One region of the Caballeronia sp. HLA56 genome, then DNA from elsewhere that is predicted to be linked to it. Evidence: predicted binding sites of a transcription regulator. Region 1 holds the regulator's gene; each other region holds the start of a gene.
The links. Region 1 encodes LexA, which represses DNA repair genes until DNA is damaged. Its sites were predicted from a motif close to ACTGTATNNNNATACAGT; they were not measured.
Positions count from the first base shown of each region.

Region 1 (7,515 bases):
GCTAGCGCTTGTTGCCATGTAAGCGTTTTCCATCGTTGCCACGCATGAGGCGACCTACCATGATGAAGATGCGCCGCACTCGATTTGCCGACACCATCGGCTACGCGGCAGGGAGATCATGATGTCAGGCTATCGAAAAATCCTGTTGTGCTACGACGGCTCCAGAGAGGGCCGCAAGGCGTTGCGTCAGGGCGCGAATCTCGCGCTTGCCTTGAACGCGGAGACGCACGTGCTGGCGGTGGTGGATATGCGTTCGAGCATTGCGCAAAGCGCCGGTCTTCTGACCGACATGGCATGCGGACGGTTCGAGGATGCCGCACGCGATATCCTGCAAGAAGGCGTGGAGTGGCTGCGCGAACGCGGCTTGCAGGCGCAGGGCCATTTCGCATTCGGGCATCCGATCGATGAAATCGCCACGCTGGCGGAAATTCTTAAGGTCGATCTGGTCGTGGTCGGCCATCGATGCCGCAGCGGTCTCGCGCGCTGGTGGATGGGCGCGGGCAACACACCGCTGCTCGATCGCGTGTCATGCAGCATATTGGTTGCGGTTTGTCAGGCAGGTGAGTCGGCCGAAGCGGAAGATGAGGCGGCTTATGCGGCGAAGCCGGACCGGGCCGAAGTAAGTGTTTGAGGATAGGTTTGCGCGATGAGGCTGGCCTGCGTCGGGCCAGTGCTGTTTTGCGCTATCAGCCGCCAGCTGCCGTCTCCTTGCGTGACGGCCGCGCACGCTTAACGCCGCAAAAAATGCCATGAAGCGCTTACCGGCACTTTAATGGTTGTCCAACAACGAACTCACCCGTTCAAATCAACCGCGACCAGCTTCCACGTTATCAACCCGTACCGATGAAAGATCGCGGAGTACCGCGCATCGCCGGCACCGTGCTGGTAGGTCACCACGAACGTATCGAAGCTGCGATATCCGGCCGTGGTCTGCGGTGGTTGTCGCGGCGGTTCTTGAGTCGCAACCATGCCCGATGCCGCTTCCGACGGCGGTGAACTCGCCGCCGCCTGACCGTCTCGAACCGGTGGCACGACATCGGGTGGATGCTCGCCTAGATCTCCCCGCGGCGGAATGCCATTCAAAATCGCGGCGACGCCTTCGGGCGTAGCGTAGGAATCCACCAGCGGCCCTACGAGCGCCGCGCCGATCATTGCACCGATGATCGCGAGCGGATTGCCGCTCGTCTGGATATCGACGCGCCGCGTCAGCAGTGCGCCGACTTGCTCTTTGAGACTTTCACGCAGTGCAGGGAAGTCGACGTATTCGTTGACGGTCTGTGCATCGCGCGCATCGGCCGCGTGCTTGACGCGGTTCAGCGCGATATAGGGCGACGCATAGACAAGGCTTAACCCTGCAACGATGAAGAGAATGACGAGCGCGGCGACGAAACAACGCGTAGTGCGGGACATGCGAAGGAACGACCCCTGGCGTGACATGGGTGACATGAAAGAACGATTGACCATGTTCACGCCGGATATATCCCGAGCTTCATTCCTTGCAGCCGATAGATTGCGGACTGCCTGCATTGCACATAACTCAAATTCACTCGGCAAACGCTCGACCGCGCTCAGGCCAGAATGCCGCTGCTAACGCCGGCGCGTTCCTCGTCGATACACCGGTCGATCATGCGCGACACCTCGCCGATATTGCCGACCATGATTACCCGCGACTCACTGCGATACACCCGCACCGGCGCGCGCTGTTCCGATTCCGCATGCACCGCGCTATTGAGCGACACACGGGCGAAGGCGGGTTGACGCGACGGCAACGCGGGCATCTCGTCGAAGAGATCGGGCGCCGCTTCAGGTCGCGCCACGGCGCATGAGATCAGCGAGCGCAAATGACGCAGACGGCCAAACTGACGAAAGGGCAGCAAACGGGCGAAACGTTCCATGATGACTCTCCAGACGGCGGACGACAGACGACAGACGATAGGACGCACCGCGGCACGCCGCGAGCGGTGGCCGTCATGCTTGTAATTTTTGAAACGTGCCGCGTCGCGCGAGGGCGAGGAGGCGAAGCGGGCGGCGGTGTTGACGCGCCGCGCGCTCGAGTCGTACGTTAGAACTCGCCGGAGCGGATGAGCCCGACCGCGATTCCTTCCAGCGCGAAGTCGCCGCTGCCGGAGCGCACGAAGATGTTTTCGTAGTCGGGATTCTCCGCGACCAATTCCACGCCATCTGGCCGGCGCTTCCAGCGCTTCACCGTGACGTCGTCGCCAATACGCGCGACCACGATCTGCCCGTCTTTCGCTTCATTGCGCTTCTGTACGGCAAGCAGGTCGCCGTCGAGAATGCCCGCGTCGCGCATGGACAAGCCGCGCACCTTCAGCAGATAGTCAGGCTTGCCCGAAAAGAACGCAGGGTCGCACGCGTAGTGTTGCGAAATATGCTCCTGCGCAAGGATGGGACTGCCCGCCGCAACGCGCCCGACCAGCGGAAGCGACAACTGCATGATGCTCTGATGCGGCAAGGTGAACTGATGCGGAAGGTCGTCCGAACGGTCGATGCGCGCGGAGCCTCCCAACAGGCGGATGCCACGCGACGAACCCGCCGCGAGTTCGATCACGCCCTTGCGCGCCAGTGCCCGCAGATGTTCCTCGGCGGAGTTCGCGGAGCTGAAGCCAAGCTCGGCGGCGATCTCGGCACGCGTGGGCGGAAAGCCCGTGCGGTCGATGGCTCGCTGGATGAGCTCGAACACTTGCTGCTGTCGCGCGGTAAGTTTTGAGGGTTTGGTCACTTGCTGGAGCCTCGGCGCACTGTATGGATGGACAGATGACTGTATTTTTATACAGTATTTCGCGCTTTTCAAGCTTTACTTGAAGTTCATCGCCAGATCCTTTACTGACAAGGCTGCAGCGCGCTCAAACCGTCGCTATTCGTCCCTCGGACTGCGAAAAACCTCGCTTTAGCACTTTTGCATCTAAAAAAGTGAGAAACAATTATTTCTAATCATATAAGCTCGCCTTTAGACTGATTCCGTCAATTCGATAAGACGGAGAACGGGGAATGCATAGCATCAGGGCTGGATTGAAGGGCGGCGCGAAACAAATCTTTGCCGCGCTGGCGATCACGGCGGCCAGTTTCGGAATCTCGGCCACCGCGCACGCGGACACGTCGTTTCTGAACGTCTCGTACGATCCGACGCGCGAGTTGTATCAGGACTTCAACCAGGCCTTTGCGAAGAAGTGGAAGGCGGACACCGGCGAAACGGTCACCTTCAAGCAATCTCATGGCGGTTCCGGCGGCCAGGCGCGCGCGGTTCTAGACGGGCTTCAGGCAGACGTCGTGACGCTTGCGCTTGCTTACGACATCGACGCGCTCGCCTCCAAGGGCATCGTCGGGACGGACTGGCAGAAGCGTCTGCCGGACAATGCATCGCCGTACACGTCGACCATTGTGTTTCTAGTGCGCAAGGGCAACCCGAAGGGCATCAAGGACTGGGACGATCTCACCAAGCCGGGCGTGTCGATCGTCACGCCGAACCCGAAGACCTCGGGCGGCGCGCGCTGGAACTATCTGGCGGCGTGGGCGTATGCGCAACACAAGCCCGGCGGCAACGAAGAGACCGCGAAGGAGTTCGTGACCAAGCTCTACAAGAACGCAGGCGTGCTCGATTCCGGCGCACGCGGCGCGACCACCAGCTTCGTGCAGCGCGGTCAGGGCGACGTGCTGATCGCATGGGAAAACGAGGCGTTCCTGTCACTCAAGGAATTCGGTCCGGAGAAGTTTCAGATCGTGGTTCCTTCGGTGAGCATTCTGGCCGAGCCGCCGGTGGCGGTGGTGGACAAGGTCGTCGACAAACACGGCACGCGCAAGCTGGCCGAAGCGTATCTGAAGTATCTGTATAGCGACGAAGGCCAGCAGATCGCGGCGCGCAATTTCTATCGTCCGCGTTCGGACAAGGTGCCCACCGAGCTGACCAAGCAGTTCCCCAAGCTCAAGCTCTACACCATCGACGACACCTTCGGTGGCTGGACCAAAGCGCAGAAGACGCACTTCGCGGACGGCGGCGTGTTCGATTCGATCTATCAGCCGCAGTAAGCAGACAAGAGACCGGGCGCCGCGAGGCGCTCGAGTCGCAATGAAAGCGGCCGCAAAGACGGCCGCGCATGACGAGACTAAAAAACAGTGCGCTTATCCCCCGGGCGCCGAAGGCAGGACGATCAAGGATGAAGCAAAGATGACAACGTTCACTTTCCGAAAGCCGAGTGCGTTACCCGGCTTCGGGCTGACGATCGGCATCACGGTGGCTTACCTGAGCCTCGTGGTGCTGATTCCGCTTGCGGCGACCTTCGCCAAGACCGCGACGCTCGACTGGGCGCAGTTCGTTCGCGCCGTCACCGGGCCGCGTGTGCTGGCGTCGTATCGGCTCACTTTCACGGCGGCGCTCGGCGGGGCGGTCATCAACGCGATCTTCGGCTTCCTGGTCGCATGGGTGCTCGTGCGCTACACGTTCCCGTTCAAGCGTGTCGTCGATGCCATCGTCGATCTGCCGTTTGCGCTGCCGACCTCCGTCGCCGGCATTTCGCTTGCCGCCGTGTACGCGAGCAACGGCTGGATCGGGCAGTATCTCGCGCCGCTCGGCATCAAGGTGGCGTTCACGCCGCTCGGCGTGCTCGTGGCGCTGACGTTCATCGGCTTGCCGTTCGTCGTGCGCACGGTGCAGCCGGTGCTCGAAGACTTCGAGCGCGAGCAGGAAGAAGCCGCCGCATGTCTCGGCGCCACGCGCTGGCTGACGTTTCGCCGCGTCGTGTTGCCGGCGCTCTTTCCCGCGCTTCTGACCGGTTTCGCCCTTGCGTTCGCGCGCGCGCTCGGCGAATACGGTTCGGTCATCTTCATCGCGGGCAATGTCCCAATGAAGTCGGAGATCACGTCGCTGCTCATCATCACCAAGCTCGAACAGTACGACTATGCCGGCGCGACGGCCATCGCCGTCGTGATGCTGTGCGTGTCCTTTCTCATGCTGCTCCTCATCAACACGCTGCAATGGTTCCTGCAACGCCGCACGAGCAAGACGGGCGCGGCGCCCGTGGTGGCCGCGGGGCCCTCGCTGCATGCCGGAACTCCGGGCGGAGGTCACGCATGAGCACGCCAAACAGCAAGGCGCTTCCCGTGAACACTGCCGCGCGCGGCGAGACCAACCGGCTCAATCCCGTCACCGAACCGCGCGCCGTGCGCTGGATACTCACGGGTATCGCGCTTGTGTTTCTCGCGCTGTTTCTGGTCGTGCCGCTCGTCGCCGTGTTCGTGCAGGCCTTCGCGAAGGGCATCGACTATTACTTCGATTCGCTCAAGGACCCGGACGCGTGGTCGGCCATCAAGCTCACGCTCTTGACCGCCGCGATTGCCGTGCCGCTCAACGTGGTGTTCGGGCTCGCGGCATCGTGGGCCATCGCCAAGTTCGAGTTTCGCGGCAAGGCTCTTCTGACGACGCTTATCGACTTGCCGTTCTCGGTGTCGCCCGTGATCTCCGGCCTCATCTACGTGCTCATGTTCGGCGCGCAGGGCTGGTTCGGACCGTGGCTGATTTCGCACGATGTGCAGATCATCTTCGCGGTGCCGGGAATCGTGCTCGCGACCATCTTCGTGACGTTCCCGTTCGTCGCGCGCGAACTGATTCCGTTGATGCAGGCGCAAGGCAACGACGAGGAAGAGGCCGCGCACGTGCTCGGCGCGTCGGGCTGGCAGATCTTCCGGCGCGTGACCTTGCCCAACGTGAAGTGGGGCCTGCTCTACGGCGTGATTCTCTGTAACGCGCGCGCGATGGGCGAGTTCGGCGCGGTCTCGGTGGTCTCGGGCCACATTCGCGGCCAGACCGACACCATGCCGCTGCACGTCGAGATTCTCTACAACGAATACAACTTCTCGGCCGCCTTCGCGGTGGCGTCGCTGCTTGCATTGCTCGCACTCGTCACGCTCGGGCTGAAGCTGCTCGCGGAGCGCCGCATGACGGCCACGCTGAGCGACGTGAAGGCAACCGTATAAATGGAAGGCGTGGATCAATCATGAGCATCATCGTTCGCAATCTGCAGAAGCGCTTCGGCACCTTCACCGCGCTCGACAACGTCACGCTGGATTTTCCGTCGGGCGAACTCGTCGCGCTGCTCGGACCTTCCGGCTGCGGCAAGACCACGCTCTTGCGCGTGATCGCCGGCCTCGAATATGCCGATGCCGGTCAGGTCGTGCTCAACGGCGAGGACGTTGCCGAAGTGGGCGCGCGTGAGCGGCAAGTCGGCTTCGTGTTCCAGCATTACGCGCTGTTCCGCCACATGACCGTGTTCGAGAACGTCGCCTTCGGCTTGCGCGTGAAGCCGCGCCGCGAGCGGCCAACGGAGGCCGTCATCCGCGAGAAGGTGCATGAATTGTTGAAGCTCGTGCAACTCGACTGGCTCGCGGAGCGCTTTCCGTCCGAACTGTCGGGCGGTCAGCGTCAACGTATCGCGTTGGCGCGAGCGCTTGCCGTCGAACCTAAAGTGCTGCTGCTCGACGAACCTTTCGGCGCGCTCGACGCCAAGGTGCGCAAGGAATTGCGTAGCTGGCTGCGCCGTCTGCACGACGATCTGCATATCTCGACGCTCTTCGTCACGCACGACCAGGAAGAGGCGCTCGAAGTGGCGGACCGCATCGTCGTGATGAATCACGGGCGCGTGGAGCAGGTGGGCAGCCCGCAAGACGTGTATGACCATCCGCAGACCTCGTTCGTCTACGAGTTCCTCGGTGCGGCCAATCGCCTGCAAGGTCATGTCGATGCCAACGGCTTCGTCGCCGATGGCGCCACGCAGGCCATTGCCGTGCCCGCGCATTTCAGCGGCCGCGCGCTGGCCTACGTGCGTCCGCACGATCTGGCGATCTATCCCGTCGATGGCACGCATCGCGACGGCATCGTGGTCGGCGTGCGGCGCGTGGTGACGCTCGGCGGCTCCGTGCGCGTGGAACTCGAAGGCAACTCGGGGCGCATTCTCGAAGCGGAACTCGACCGCGAGTCGTGGCGCACGCTGCGACTCGACGTAGGCGACGGCGCGACCGCCGTGCCGCGCGCGTTGCGCGTCTTCCCGGCAGGCGATGCGAGCGGGGCACAACAAACAAAAGCAACGGCATAAAGAGAGGCTGAAATGAACTTCCAGCAATTGCGCTTCGTGCGCGAAGCAGTGCGTCAGAACATGAATCTGACCGAGGTCGCGAACGTGCTCTATACGTCGCAGTCTGGCGTGTCGAAGCAGATCAAGGACCTCGAGGACGAACTCGGCGTCGATATCTTCATCCGACGCGGCAAGCGTCTGACCGGTCTTACCGAGCCTGGCAAACAGGTGCATCAGCTGATCGAGCGCATGTTGCTCGACGCTGAAAACCTGCGCCGCGTCGCGCGCCAGTTCGCGGATCAGGACAACGGCCATCTCGTCGTGGCGACGACGCACACGCAAGCGCGTTACGCGCTGCCGAAGGTGATCCGCCAGTTCACGGAAGTGTTCCCGAAGGTGCATCTCGCGCTGCGTCAGGGTAGTCCGCAGCAGA
Region 1 is NZ_BAAHOB010000005.1:1,888,827-1,896,341, forward strand. It holds gene ACYQ47_RS28415 (universal stress protein) at 122-631, shown strand; gene ACYQ47_RS28420 (DUF2939 domain-containing protein) at 793-1,410, opposite strand; gene ACYQ47_RS28425 (hypothetical protein) at 1,569-1,895, opposite strand; gene lexA (transcriptional repressor LexA) at 2,063-2,740, opposite strand; gene ACYQ47_RS28435 (sulfate ABC transporter substrate-binding protein) at 3,010-4,044, shown strand; gene cysT (sulfate ABC transporter permease subunit CysT) at 4,184-5,089, shown strand; gene cysW (sulfate ABC transporter permease subunit CysW) at 5,086-5,988, shown strand; gene ACYQ47_RS28450 (sulfate/molybdate ABC transporter ATP-binding protein) at 6,009-7,103, shown strand; gene ACYQ47_RS28455 (CysB family HTH-type transcriptional regulator) at 7,116-7,515, shown strand, end outside.

Region 2 (7,515 bases), on a different contig from region 1:
AACAGATCGTTATCGACGAAGCGCGCGGCGATTTCCCAAATGCCGATGAGCACCAGCGCAATCAGCGTCTTGCGCAGCCACGACGTGTCCGCGATCCGCCGCGCGAGCGGCAGTTTGACTTCGCTTTGATACTGAATGTCCGCGGGCGCGGCGGGCTCCACTTCATATTCCGGGCGTACCGGCGGTGCGGCGAGATGCGGCGTGCTCATTGCACGGCCTCCTCTTCGAACAGCAAGCGATGAATGCGCGCGACGCTCTGCTGAAACTCCCCGCGACCCAGACTCTCCTGCGTATATTGATGGCTATTCAGTTCGGCGCGCACGCGTCCCGGATGCGGCGTCAGTAACAAGATGCGATTGCCGACGATCAACGCCTCTTCGATCGAATGCGTGACGAACATGAGTGTGAAGCGCTCATCGCTCCACAGACGCAGCAACTCTTCCTGCATGCGGCGGCGCGTGAGTGCATCGAGTGCGGCGAAGGGCTCGTCCATCAGCAGAATGCGCGGCTGCATGGCAAGCGCGCGTGCAATCGCCACACGTTGCTTCATGCCGCCCGAGAGCGTATGGGGATAGGCATCCGCGAAACGCGCCAAACCTACCTTGTCGAGATAATGGAGCGCGCGTTCCCGCGCCTCGGCGCGACTGAGCTTGCGCGCAACACGCAGCGGAAACGCGACGTTTTGCAGCACCGTCTTCCACGGCGGCAACTGATCGAATTCCTGGAACACGACGATACGATCCGCGCCCGGCCCCTTCACGCGCTCACCGGCTATTTCGATACTGCCCGACACCGGTTCGATAAAGCCCGCGACGGCCTTCAGCAAGGTGGATTTGCCGCAGCCCGAAGGACCGAGCAGCACGAAGCGGTCGGCGCCGTAGACGTCGAAGCTGACATCGTGCGTGGCCCGCACGAGCCTTTCGGGCGTGCGGTATTCGAGAGAAACGTTTCTGGCCGACAGCAGCTTGCCGCTCGTCCCGGCTTCGGGCTGGGGTTCGCGCGGATAAATGGCTTGGGGATTCGCCGCCATGATCTTATGCCTGAATGCAATCCTCAAGCATAGTCAGGGCGGCACGTTCGCCTAACCAATCTTTGCGAATATGGAAAGCAGTCAGCGCGATATCAACTCGATATCAACTGCCGCCGCGCGTCACGGGATCGTCGAAAAAGTAGTCTTGCCACGATTTGGGATCGTTCTTGATCGCGCCCACGCGATGCATGAACTGCGCAAGCGGAAAGGTGTTCTGCGGCTGGACCTTGAACTGCACCGCAGGGTCCTTGATGACCTTGAGGAGCAGATCACGGTCGAGCTTCGCGTTGTTCACGCGCAAATAGATGTCGGCCGCCTTCTCGGGATTGGCGGTGACGAAGCGCGCCGCATCGTTGAGGCCATCGACGAAAGCGCGATACGTCTTCGGGTTCTCATTGCGGAACTTCTCCGTTGCATAAAGCACGGTGGCCGAACTCGGCCCACCCAGCACGTCATACGAGTTCAGCACGATATGCGCTTTCGGATTGCCCGCGAGTTCCTGCTGCTGGAACGGCGGATTGCCAAAGTGCGCGTTGATTTCCGTGCCGCCCGCGATGATGGCCGCCGCCGCGTCCGGATGCGGCACCGCTTGCGTGAGCTTGTCGAGGCGATCGTACTGCTTGTCGCCCCATTGCTTGGCCGACGCGAATTGCAGAATGCGCGACTGCACCGAGACGCCCACGGCCGGCACCGCTATTCGATCTTTATCGCTGAAATCGGCGATGGTCTTCACGCGCGGATCGTTCGATACGAGGTAATACGGCAGATTGCCAAGCGACGCCACGCCCTTCACGTTCTGCTTGCCGTGCGTGCGATCCCAGATCGTGAGCAACGGACCGACGCCTGCCGCCGCGATATCCACAGAGCCGGACAACAACGCGTCGTTGATGCTCGCGCCACCCGAGAGCTTGGCCCAATCGACCTTGATATCGACGCCTTGCTTCTTGCCTTCCTGCTCGATGAATTTCTGATCGCGCGCCACGTTGAGCAGCAGATAAACCACGCCGAATTGCTCGGCCACGCGCAACGTGCCTTCCGCCTGCGCGGTCGCCGAACAGCCCAACGAGACGACGAGCGCGGCGGCGAGCGCGCGCAACGAACGCTTCCCGAAACGAGAATGCATGTGAGAAAACCCCGTGAAATAAGCGCTCAGAACGGCGCGTCGCCTTCAATGGTCGTGCGATACAGCTTGCGGCGTTCGTCGTCGGGCGTGCCGGCGGCCAAGTGCATGACCGAGCGGTTGTCCCAGAACACCATGTCGTGATCGCGCCACTCGTGGCGGTAAAGAAACTCCGGCTTCACGCTATGCGCGAAGATTTCGTCGAGGAGCGCGCGGCTCTCGTCTTCCGGCATGTCGATGATGCGCGTGGTGAAGTGCTCGCTCACGAAAAGCGCGCGACGCCCGTTCTCCGGATGCGTCCGCACAATGGGATGCACCACCGGTTTGACCTGCGCGATTTGCTCGGGCGTCAGGTTCGGGCGCCACGGACTGCGTTTCTGCAACTCGGCGTATTTGGCAAGATAGGTATGCTCCGCGCGGCGTCCTTCGACTGCGCGACGCAGATGCTCGGGCAACGTATCCCACGCAAGATGCTGATTCGAAAACAGCGTATCGCCGCCAACTTTCGGCAACTCCTGCGCATGCAGCAGTGAGCCGAGACTCGGCGTTTCCTTGTACGAGAGGTCCGAGTGCCAGAAGTGCCCGGCATCGCCGAGACCGATCGGCTTGCCGTTTTCGAGCACGTTGGAAACGATCAGCACTTCCGGATGCCCGGCGAGCGCGAACTGCTTGAGCACGTGAATTTGCAGCGGCCCGAAGCGCTTGCTGAACGTGACCTGCTGTTCCGGCGTGATGCGCTGGTCGCGAAACACGAGCACGTGATGATCGAGATGCGCGCGATGAATGCGCGCGAAATCGGCTTGCGAGAGCGGCTTGCTCAGATCGAGCCCGATGACCTCGGCGCCGAGCGGCGCGTCGAAGGCGCGAATTTGAATGGATTCGTCGATGGATCGATCGGCGGTTTGGGGCGAACTTTCGAGGGTCGGTGCGAGGGTCGTCACGATGTTCTTGAACGGCGCAAAGACAGCCAATCTACTTCGTCGCGGCCGTGCCGCCAACGAACGATCCGCGATTTGCTTATTCCCTTTGGCGCTTAACGCCTCAGTCGAACGGCAGTTCCACTTGAATCGGTTCGATGAAGCCGCCGTCCTCCCCGCGCACGCTCAACGCGCTCACGCGCACGCCGAGCAACCGCAGCCGTCGATCCAGCGTGATGCGCTTTACGCATTCGGTAGCGGCGCGGCGAATCTCGACGGGGTCGTCGGTGGAAACGGGAATGGTCAGATCACGCGTGAGCGTCCGGAAGTCGTCGAAACGCAGCTTGATGCCGACCGTCCGGCCTACGTAACCTTTGCGCTGCAGGTCGTCGGCGACTTTCTTGCACAGCCCCGTGAACGCCTCGGAGAGCTTCGCGCGGTCGTTCTTCGGATGCAGATCGCGCTCGAACGTGGTCTCACGGCTCATCGACTTCGGCTGCGAACTCACGGCCACGGGCCGATCGTCCTGCCCCTGCGCGATACGCGCGAGCCATGCGGCGTAAGTGCCGCCAAAATGCGTCTGCAGAAATCCCAGGTCGGCGGCGGCAATGTCACCCACCGTCTCGATACCGAGCGCCGCCAGCCTTTCGCTCGCCTTGGGCCCGATGCCATTCACCTTGCGCGCCGCGAGCGGCCAGATGCGTGTGGGGAGATCGTCCATCGTCAGGATGGTCAGGCCGTCGGGCTTGTCGAGCTCCGAGCCGATCTTCGCCAGCAGCTTGTTCGGCGCGATGCAGATCGAGCACGTAAGCCCGGTGGCTTCGTGCACCGCGTCCTTCATGCGCCGGCCGATGCTCGCGGAATCGCCCGGCATGTCGGTCACGTCGATATAAATCTCGTCGATGCCGCGATTCTCTATCTGCGACGTGAACGCCGCGACGGCTGTCTTGAAGAGCCGCGAGTAATGGCGATACGACTCGAAATCCGTGGGCAGAAGAATGGCGTCGGGCGCGAGTTGCGCGGCCTTCATCATGCCCATGGCCGAGAACACGCCGAACTTGCGCGCTTCGTAAGTGGAGGTGGTGACGACACCGCGCCCCGCGTAATCACGCAGTTTTCTGAAGCGGCGCGTGCCGTCGGCCAGCGTCTCGGGAATGGCATTGCGTCCGCCGCCGACCACCACCGGCTGACCGCGCAGTTCGGGATAGCGCAGCAATTCGACGGAGGCAAAGAACGCATCCATGTCCAGATGCGCGATACGGCGAGGCGTGGGCGTGGCGGGCGTGTCCATTGCCTAGAACGGACGCGTGCCGACAAGGCCGGAAGACGACGACGTGCGAAGGACGTGGCTAAACATGCGCGGGCGCGAAGAACGCGGAAAATGCGCATACTGTACATTCATACAGTGATTCGCGCTAGTCTGCCTTATGTCCCTAGCGGCGCTCGGCGCAAATCCGCAGCCCGGTCAGCCAAGAATGCTTAAATTGCGAATCAGGTAGTCATTGAACATCGGCACGGTGAACGCGATATCACCATGGGACGGACTGTAGATCATGCCTTTGTTGATGATCTGCGCGCGGCGAGGACCGAGACTCTGCGGGGTTTCGCCGAGCGCGTCCGCAACGTCGGACGAACGATAAGGGCCACTGCCTAATTTCGCCATGGCAATGACGTATTCGCGTTCCTTGGGCGTTAGGCGATCGAAGCGAACTTTGAAGAACCCTTCGTCCAGACGCTTGAGCGTTGTCGACTCGGCGCGCCTTGCGTCGCTTACGGTAATCGTGTCGCCGACGGCGAGATTCCAGGACTGATGGCCCCACTCCTGCAGAAAGTAGGGATAGCCTCTCGTCTTGAGGAAAATCTCTTTCAGAGCAGCATCGTCGATACCGGCGCCTTCGTCGTTCACTGGTTGACGGATCGCTGCCTTGGCATCGTCCTCAGGCAGAGCACCGACCTCCGGGTAGTGAAATAGCCGCTCCGCATACGATTTGGCTTGTCCCGACAGGGCCGCGACCTGTGGCAAGCCGGCGCCGAAAAACAGCACGGGCAAGCGCGCCTGGTTGATCTTGTGCAATGACACGATGAGAGCGGCTAAGTCTTTTTCGCTTAGGTACTGGACTTCATCGATCAGGAGCGTCCAGGCTTAACCGGCAGCTTTAGCGGCCTCGCCGATACGCACGAACAGTTCTGGAAGATCATTCTCGAGGTCGCCGCTGTCCGCGACTCCAACTTCGGGATCCACCGCGATCGAGACATCGCCATATTCCAACTTGAATGCGGAGGCAAACGACCTCAACGCTCGCAGCGCGTCGTAAGTCTTCGTCTTGGCATTCGCGGCGACGGACAGTTTTCGAAGCACTTGATGCATGCGTGGCAGCAGTTGCTCACCCAACGATTTGTTCTCGGGCGCCTCGATCATGGAAGTGACGTGGCCACGCTGAATAGCGAGCGCTTCGACTGCGTTGAGCAGCACGGTCTTGCCTACGCCGCGTAAGCCCAGGAACATTTGCGAACGGCTAGGCTTACAGAGCACCGCGCGTTCAATGGCGATACGTGCGTCCTCGATGATTGCTTCGCGCCCAGCGAGTTCGGGCGGCTGGCTACCGGCGCCGGGCGCAAATGGGTTCCGAACCGGATCCATGACTATGACTCTATAACAATATATAACGTAGTATATCTCGACTACCTTATACTTTCCTATATTTCGCTAGATAGAGCACGTGGCGCTAGCGGCCTGCGGTTGGAGGCGCGACCGCCCTCACGACTCGCGTACGTTAATCGTCTACTCCGGAACCCGCTTCTCCGCCAACGCCCGGCGGCAATCCTCCAGAATGGGCCGCACCACGCCCGAATTGAAGTTGAGGTCTTCGCTGTCCAAAATCTCTTCGACCGCTTCGCGCGCCCAGTCGGATTCGAGGATGGCGCAATGTCGCGCGGCAAGATCGCGTGCAATGGCAGAGAGTTTGGCGATAGCAAGCCAGTCGGCTTCGCGCTGATGCCGGTCGAGCCACTTGCGCGCGGCTTCGACATGAAATGACGGCGCGGGCCAGTCGCCGTTGAGATAGTACGCACCGAGGCTGCCGCACGTCAGCCAGCAAAGCAGTTCGACACGGTCGCGGGCACTGAGAGTACGAGGCACTTCGTTCATGGCGGCGTTCACGAGAGACGTTCGACTGAAAGGGCAAACGCGCTGCTGTACATCCATCCTTGTGTGAAACCTGTGTGAAAGAAGATACCACGCGATGGTGCGACGCGGCAGCCCATTCGCGTGCGCTGGCGTACATGTTTCGCAGGCTCAACTCTGTGCTGGCGACTGCATGTGCGAGCCATCATTCAACGCTAATTCGCGCGCCTTATTCTGGTTTCCATCGACGAGCCATACTGAATACCGAACGCAGGCCGTCGCCAACCGTCCGCCTAAGGAGCGCATCATGTTCGAACGTCTTTCCAGATTCTTTTCCGCCACCGACGACCATTCGCACGACGACTACTTTGCCTCGTCGGGCGATCACGCCGAACTCGAACGCCGCATGCGTCAGGTCGAGGAAAGCGACCACGCGTACAGCATGACCTTCTGCGGATCGATCCCCCGTCGCCCCGACGACCCTTACGCGTGACACGCCCTCACTTCGCTTCGTCGCGTCCCGCCTGCCCCAGCATCACGGTCCAGCCGAGGCCGCGCACGTTGCGGATCACCGCTGCGCCGAACTTTTTGCGCACCGAATGGATGATCACGTCGACAGCGTTGCTTTCGACTTCCTTGCCCCAGCCGTAAAGCCGGTCTTCGAGTTGATCGCGCGAAAAGATGGTGCCGGGCCGCTCCATGAGTGCGTGCATCAGCGCGAACTCCTTCGCCGACAGCACGCCGGATGTCTCGCCGCACGTAAGCGTGCGCTGGTCGAGGTTGAGATTGATCGATTCGTCGCCGAGACGCGAGGTGGCATAACCCGCCTTTCTGCGCAGCACCGCGCGGATGCGGGCCAGCAGTTCGGGCGTGTCGAAGGGCTTGAGGAGGTAGTCGTCCGCGCCGAGGTCGAGCCCTTGCACGCGCGTGTCGAGGTCGTCGCGAGCCGTGAGGATCAGCACCGGCGTCGCGTTGCCCGCCGTGCGCGCACCACGCAACACTTCGAGGCCAGACATGCCGGGCAAGCCGAGATCGAGCAGTACTACCGTGTATTCAGCGGCGTCCATGGCCTCGCGGCCCGCCTGGCCGTCGCGCACCCAGTCCACGGCGTAATCGACGTCCTTGAGGGCGCGCATCAGGCTGGTGCCGATCTGTACGTCGTCTTCGATCAGTAGGATTCGCATGTTGAGTCCGCACACCGCATTGACGCGACCAAGCTGACGCGGTCATCACCCACGCGCAGCACGCGATCCCATTGTAATAGGCACAAAACAGCGCGGCCATTCCTTTTAAGCGGTGGCTGTCGCGGCGTTTGCCTCGGTAG
Region 2 is NZ_BAAHOB010000001.1:199,849-207,363, reverse strand. It holds gene ACYQ47_RS01025 (ABC transporter permease) at 1-209, opposite strand, end outside; gene ACYQ47_RS01020 (ABC transporter ATP-binding protein) at 206-1,030, opposite strand; gene ACYQ47_RS01015 (ABC transporter substrate-binding protein) at 1,134-2,153, opposite strand; gene ACYQ47_RS01010 (TauD/TfdA dioxygenase family protein) at 2,180-3,037, opposite strand; gene dinB (DNA polymerase IV) at 3,192-4,358, opposite strand; gene ACYQ47_RS01000 (hypothetical protein) at 4,533-5,141, opposite strand; gene ACYQ47_RS00995 (hypothetical protein) at 5,211-5,540, opposite strand; gene ACYQ47_RS00990 (hypothetical protein) at 5,850-6,215, opposite strand; gene ACYQ47_RS00985 (transcriptional regulator) at 6,499-6,684, shown strand; gene ACYQ47_RS00980 (response regulator transcription factor) at 6,692-7,375, opposite strand; gene ACYQ47_RS00975 (sensor histidine kinase) at 7,481-7,515, opposite strand, start outside.
Region 2: dinB (DNA polymerase IV) is a predicted target of LexA. The motif match lies at 4,457-4,474, and genes of this name have one in related genera.

Region 3 (7,515 bases), 1.5 Mb from region 1:
GCGGCAGCTTTTCTTCTTTCGCCTGGACATGTGCGCGCACAACACCGGCGAGCGAACACTCGTCGGTGATGGCGAGGCCCGAGTAACCGAGTTGCGACGCGCGCAGCACGAGCTCCTCGCCATGCGATGCGCCATGCAGAAACGAAAAATTTGTGAATGCGAAAAGCTCCGCGTATTCGGGAAGGGTTGAGGAGAACAGATCCACGGCAACACCGATTACCCGAACAGTCCGTGCAAAAACCAGCGGACCTCTTCAGTCTTCACGCTCGGTCGTTCACGGTAGATCCAGTAGCAACTGTTGTCGGCGGCTTCCGCGACGTAATAGTCGCGCGTCACCAACTGGCCGTCGTGCCAGCCCGCTTCGATGCGCTCACCCGTCGAGACAAGTTTCAGGGGCGAGCCGTAGAACGGCCGGTGGTTCTTGATCATGAGCCGCACAGGTGCGTCCAGCAGCCACGTAGGACGCGGAAGATCGGCCGGAGGCGGGCAGGGCTTGGTGGATGCCTGCACCGGTACCCATTGATTCGCGTGCTCGGGCCGGTGATCAGATGTTGGCGCCGGTCGCAAGACGTTCTCGGATCCCAGACGCGCGACCAGCAGTTCGAGCAATCGATTGTGATCTTCTGCAGAGCCGCCTGGATCCGGGAAAAGCGAGTCGCTGGGCGGCTCGGCGGGCTGAACCTTCGTAGCGCTCAGGCGCACCGCAATGACAGCCGCTTCCAGCTCGATGCGGCCGAGTCGTTCTTTGAGCAGGCGAACCAGATGTTCCTCGTACCAAGTTGGCTCAGCGAGCGCGATATCGATTACTGTCGGTTCGATCGCCTGGCGGCCTCGCTCGTGTTCGAGCGTGATCGTCGCCTGCGTGAGTGCGAGCTGCTGCGCGCTCAACCAGCCGCAGAGTTGCACGATCAGGCGTCGTGCGGAGAAAAGGATGGCCTCGGCATGCTCGACGCGATCGGGCAGTTCGATACGCGCGCTAAAGGCAGGCGGCAGCGCCAGCCACGCGTATAGTTCAGGCGACAGGCCGTAGGCACGGTCAAGCGAATCGAGTAAATCCACACCGCACCTCTTTTTAAGCCCCGCGCGCGGCAGGCGTCGAATATCGTTGAGTACCCGGCAACCCAGGCCGTTGAACCACTCGGCAAATGACCGGACTTCGGGGACCAGCATGAACGGCAGCTCACCCAGATGGCGTTCGAGTGAACGCATCTTGAGCACGCGCCGATGGCCACATTTGGCAAGCAACCACGCTCCTTGACCCGTGGGCGCCACGCTCATTCGGGCGGTGACGCCGATTGTCTTGACCGTCTCGCGAATCTGCCGGCAGACGTGCACGATGCCGCCGAAGAGCCGAAGACTTGCCGTCACGTCGACGATGATCGTTTCTTCTTCGCGTATCGCGACTTGTGGCGAAAAACGAAGCAGCGCGAACGCGACTTCGCGTTGTACGTCCAGTTCACGCGCGGGGTCGCGGTCGTACATCAGCGCGTCGGCCGCAAGCGTGGTCACCCCACCGCGCTTCATGCCCACCAGCACCCCGGCATCTCTTGCCGCCTGATCGAGGACGATCACTCGGTCACGTTCGAGCACCACACACCCGTGTTTAGTTGGAGACGACCACCTCGGACGGAACACCTCCAGCGAAAGCCGGGGCAGGAAGATGGCGACGAACACGGCCATGAGGACTGAGCAGAATCGGTGACGGTTGAAGGTGGATGGAGAGTGGATCGGTTCGGGTGGGCCCTCGTCGCTTGATGACGTCGACGGCGATGCCGCCGTCGGCGGGCCGCACCCCCAGTCGTAACGTCGCGGGTGACGAATCCTGGGCAGCGGCAAGCGGTCGAACCAGAATCAGGAGCGTTTCCGTCGCTTGTGCTGCCAGATGCAATCGACGTAACGCCTCAGACCGCATGTGCTGCTGCCAGACGAGCAGCGCGCCGCAACTTCGCGCGTTGAGCACGCGCTCGGCACACCAGAGCGCGTCCGCCGTCTTTGGCGCGCGCAGCATCATGAGCTTGTCCAGCGGCACGCCCAGATAGGCGAAGGCCAGGCTGTTCGGCACGTGCGGGGCCTGGAGCAACGCAATGGGCCGCTTGCTCGCTGCGACCAGCGCGGGCTTCAGTAAGCGCATCTCACCGATCCCTGGCTGCTGGACGAGCAACTCAATCAGCGAGCCGATTGGCCAGCCGCCACCGGGCAGCTCGGCCGACAATACCGCGTAGCCGGTGTTGATCGTCTTGCCGTACGCGCGCGCCATTGAAGAGCCGCGCCAAAGCGCCGGGTGAATCGACTCGATTTGTTGCGGCAGGGCAGCCATGATCGGGAACGTTCTCCAAGAATCCGGTTATTGCAGTACTGTATAAATATACAGTGTTGATCTTAGCGCAAAATTGATTTTGTTCATTGCTCCCTTTTTTGCTGACGATTGGCAAATGGGATCCTATGATCGCTCCGAGACATCCGATGCCTGAAGTCGTCAACTTCGTTGCAAAGTTGCGTGAGGCTTTTGAGGATGCGACTATCGACGAAGCCGTGGCCCGCGGCAACACGAGCGAGCCGACTTTTTGGCTCGGGAGAATGACCGGACGCCGAAACGGAGTTGTGGACAAGTTCCACCGCTGGCAGATCGACGCGCGCGTGCGTGACCGACACTATTCCTCGGGTTGCGCCGGTGCATGTATCGGGTTGCCAGCGCTGCAGCGAGCCGAGATTATTCTCTGCGTTGAAAGTCTGAAGAGCATCCGCAACTGCATTAAGTGGGGCTATTCGGCGTTGGTTTGGTCCGGAACCTCGGTTGGATACACGCAGGGAGCAAGATGAACATGCCTGATATTGACGAACTGATGGGCGCGCGAGCCGATCTGCTGTGCTTTCTGGTCGCGACGGTAGCGGCGTCGTACGCGCTCACGCGGGAATGGCGCGTCGATCATGTTGTGGAGAGCGGCCGTATTTGGCTCAAACGCAATCTCGTATCGATGCACTGGCTAGAGCGCGTTCGGATCGGTCAACTGGCGCTCAAGATCGCGCGTCGCGATTTAAAGGGCGCAGGCATCGCCGTTCGCCAGGCAGATGTGCAAGCGCTCTTCAACGGCGATATGGGATTGAACCACGCAAGCACCGTGGTCCAGAAGATGATGAAGTTGTGCCGTGAGGCGACCGGCACGGCAAGCTAGGCGACCGAAGTAAGCGATCAAGCCCGTGCTCGACACGGGCGACCGAACGGACACGTGAGCAGACCGATACAGAGCAAGGAGGCGACAGTGTGCTACTCGGCGCAGATCCAGGCGGACTATCGAAAATACGTCAAGATGTTCGGCGCGCAGATGGACATTCGCGAGTTCGCGCGTCTGTACTGGGAGCGTGCCGAAGGCAGCAAGGCGAAGATCCCGAAGGCGATGGACGCCCCGTTCCTTGAGCCGCAGAACGAAGACGAACGCCAGATCAAGGCGTTCGTTGATCGGTTCAACGCTGAGCAGGCGAATACGCTTGAACAGGAGCTCTTCAAGCAGCGCAAGCGCCTGGCTGATGCCGAACGTATGCTCCAGACGAAGGTAACGAAAGCCGCAACCGAAAGCCAGCGCATCGCCACCGACAAGATCGACTCCGCTTTGCGTCGGCTCGACGATCTGCGTCGCACGACGCCCAAGGATCGCGATGCGCGGATTTTTCCGGGGCACTACGCGCCGGTGCTCGTCGTGGAGGATGGCAAGTACGTGGTAAAGCCAATGCGCTATCAATGCCGCATCGCAGGCAAGCCTGCAAACTACGATGTTCGCTTCCCGGGCACCTACAACGCACGACGCGACAATCTCGAGGGCTTCTGGAAGCCATGCTTTGGTGTGTCGCATGGTTTAATGCTGGTCGACGTCTTCTACGAGAACGTCAAGCGTGCACGCTACGAGAACACATTGCTTGAGACGCACGAGCGAGATGAAAACCTCGTCCTCGAATTTCGACCGAGCAATGGTCAACTGATGTTCGTTGCGTGCTTGTGGTCGCACTGGAGCGCACCAGGCCAATCGGATTTGCTTTCGTTCGCCGCGATCACGGATGAGCCGCCGCCTGAAATCGAGGCTGCGGGACATGACCGTTGCATCATTCCGATTAAGCCGGACAACGTCGACGCGTGGCTGAACCCGGACGCATCGAATCTGGATGCGTTGTACGCCATTCTCGATGATCGCGACCGGCCGTATTACGAGCATCGGCTTGCCGCTTAAATCTTGCCAATGCAAAGCTCGACTCGCTCGTGGAATCGATTAAAGAGCGATGCCGACGACATCAGGCCAATCGCATCAAACCTTGGAAAGTGCCTCGTACGCTTTTTCCGGTATTTCCGCAAGTCGGGACGAATGCACCTGGTTGCTGAGACCATAAAACTTTTGGAAATTCATGATCAACGGCGACCACTTGTCCGGATCGATTCGATTGGCGTGACCTTCTACGAGCAGGTCGGGATGGACGTGAACACGCTGGATCCGCACCTCGATCAAGCTGATGAAGCCGCGCAACTGGTCGCTATCTTCGCCAATACCATGGACTGCCGAGACAACAGCTTCAAGTTGAATCGGACATTCAAGCGCGCGTGCTGCCGCGATCGTATCGGATTCCATCCTCGTCAATTCAGCGCGCCCAAATTTGTCAGGTTCGTAGACGTAGCCCAGTGCGCGCCTGAATTCAGGAACCGGATAAACGCCCGTGGTGCGGGCGATGCGATCAACAGCGCCCACTTCTTTGACCGACGGAAGATTCAGCACACATTCGCCGGTACGGATCAGGTTGCGTGTGGTCTGCGATCCGGACGCAATACCGAGCACGCCTCGCCAGCCCAGCCAGAATACTGAAGATATGGGCGCGAGATTGTCCGTACCGTTTTCATTGACGGTGCTAACCAGGACAACTGGCGTTCCCAGGTAGAGGATATGGGGTTCAGCGATAACGTGAGGCGCATTCATGAGTGTGTGCTCCTTGAGTGGACGGACTTATGATGCGACCTAGACGGGTTTAATACGCTCCAGTTCTTGCTTCGTTATTGGTGCTCGCGCTTTCATAGCCAAGGTCGTCAGCGACTTGTTGCACCGAAGCGCTGGCCGCCAACCATTGCACTGCCAGCATCAGGGGGAGCTGCTGTCGCGAGTGTCCGAAACTAATACCCGTTTGAGTTCCATTGCGCGCGCCATCGAGCGACACTCATACCAACTCTTCGCGCCAGCATTTCCATCGTGCTTCGATCAATAGGTAGACAGTCAAGCGTCGCGCCCTCCCGGCCAAAACAATTGTCGCTGCCAACGCTGCACGTCTCATTCACTGCGACGGTTGTTGCTCCCGATCGTCAACTGCGGATCGTCGTCCCCACCGCCAATCTCGAGCGGTACAACGCTATTGATTCAGTCGATCACCCGTGCTGATGTGTGGCGTCAAGCCGGCTCGTTCTGCGCGTTCGAGGATCCGGCTTCGCCACGTAGCAACGCCAGTACGAGATCCACCGTCCAACCGGGTGGTGTCGCAGAAGTGAAGGCCTATGCGTCAGCTGGCGCTACTGGGAAAAGCTTCAGATTGGACAGCAGCGACAATCGTCGGCACATCAGCAAGCGCTGCGGGACCGAAATCACCTCCAGCAAGTAATTTGACTCGCGGTTCTATAATCCTGTCGTTCCAAGAACGAAGTTTTTCAAGATGTTCTTGAGTGCAAAGATGCTCCCACATATATTTATTCATTGACGGCGCTACAAGTATGGGTTTTTCTCTAAACTGCCACGCTCTGAAAACCGTTGTGAGCAAATTGTCGCATAGTCCGTTTGCAAATTTGCTTAGCGTGTTAGCGGTCGTCGGCGCCACTAGCAAAATATCCGCCCACTTTCGCAGCTCGATATGGAGCACGCGATCCTCGCGCCGCTTCCATGTGTACCATTCCGATTCGTCAGTATGAACTTCACATATAGTCTTTACCTGTTCGACATCAAAAAACGCAAGTGACGGCATCGACGCAAGCAAACGGACTGCAAATCGTCCACACAATTGATCAAAGAGTAACATTGCATCTTTGGAACCAATGCTTCCCGTTACTCCTACAAGAATTTTTTTCATTGTAGTTTCAACTGGCGGATTTGGATTTAAGCAGCGCTTTGACTATCCCATACATACTTACCGCTGACCAAAAAATTTCAATAACGAAAGACGGAGGATTGAAGTTGTGATAGAGCGAGTATAAAACCAGAGCACAGCCGCAGAGGTTTATTAATGGAAAGGCCAGCCCCTCGACATTCGCCCTGCCGCTAATGCCTCGATAATACTGAAAGACAATGATTAGCGCCCCGGCGAAGCCGATAAAGTCGGATATCGTCGATTGGTAATCTAAAACACTCACAGATATAAGCCCCCGTCGTTGTGAATCAACTGGTGCACACTTAAACAGTCTTGCCACCCTCGCTTCGCAGTTATGAAAACCTTCAGCCCATCGTTTAGCTTGCATGCCACGACGATTGAACAAGCAAGCGGTTCCACGTCAGTGAAAACATCGTCGACGACAGTCAAAGCAGCCTCCTCTAACGTTATTGCTTTATTTTCGAACGACAACAAGTATTTACGAAACGACTCGAACTCTATCAATCTACGACGCGGCGAGTAGCTGAGCGTCAAGGTACCGACATTAACTTCATAAGCGCGCAGGTGTTCTTTAGTTCGAAACCCCGGATAGCAAAACTTTATCTCATAAGCACGTACGCGCGTTGCCTCGTCGAACGTACTTGAGATCGTTAAAGATTTCTCCGTCTGGCGCACATTCATAGAGACATCTCTTCATTAAAGGCGACACACGTCAATAGAGGCAGGATGAAGATTCATAAGGCTTCGGACCGAAGTTTGGTTCTTCTGCATTTAGGACTTCTCAGGTTGGCTGCTAACTCCAAAGAGCCAGAATGCGCTGCGGCGCAGTGTGCCTACAACGCTCACAAGCTTGGCACTCATGGCCGAGTTCGCTAAAAGATAGCATCCACTCGGCCGAGTTCTCTGTGCAGAAGTCTCTTCGGTTCGTCTGCGCTCCACCACTGCGCTGGAGCAAGTATAAGTCAATGATCAGACAAATTAGACGAATTGATACTCTACGTAAGCGAGTGAACTTTTTTCCATCATGCGCTTCTACCGGACACTGAAACGCCGATATCCGCTCGTAGCGCTTCTGCGGTAACGAATATCTACATGGGTCTGGCGAGTGATTAGTCGTGCTCGTCGATATGTCCTGCCGCGTCGTGATTCCGCATAAGCTTTCTGCGTACACCGGCTCGCACGGGATTAAGCTTTCAACATCCCACTAAGCCGTCGATTGCAATGCTCTGTCATGGAGGATGCAGACATCCTCTTCTGAGAATAAGCGAAAAAGTTCAGCGGTCGATGCCACGCCAAGCTTAAGCATCGCGTTCGTTTTGTGGGTGCAGATGGTTTGCTTCGAGCGGTGGCGCGCGAACGCGATCTCCTTCAGCGACTGACCGGCTAGCGTCGCCTTGAGAACGTCGATTT
Region 3 is NZ_BAAHOB010000005.1:339,567-347,081, forward strand. It holds gene ACYQ47_RS20980 (error-prone DNA polymerase) at 1-205, opposite strand, end outside; gene ACYQ47_RS20985 (Y-family DNA polymerase) at 217-1,680, opposite strand; gene imuA (translesion DNA synthesis-associated protein ImuA) at 1,604-2,317, opposite strand; gene ACYQ47_RS20995 (hypothetical protein) at 2,464-2,820, shown strand; gene ACYQ47_RS21000 (hypothetical protein) at 2,817-3,173, shown strand; gene ACYQ47_RS21005 (SOS response-associated peptidase family protein) at 3,261-4,220, shown strand; gene ACYQ47_RS21010 (flavin reductase family protein) at 4,296-4,955, opposite strand; gene ACYQ47_RS21015 (flavoprotein) at 5,527-6,087, opposite strand; gene ACYQ47_RS21020 (CBU_0592 family membrane protein) at 6,095-6,472, opposite strand; gene ACYQ47_RS21025 (hypothetical protein) at 6,364-6,786, opposite strand; gene ACYQ47_RS21030 (LuxR C-terminal-related transcriptional regulator) at 7,310-7,515, opposite strand, start outside.
Region 3: imuA (translesion DNA synthesis-associated protein ImuA) is a predicted target of LexA. The motif match lies at 2,355-2,372, and genes of this name have one in related genera.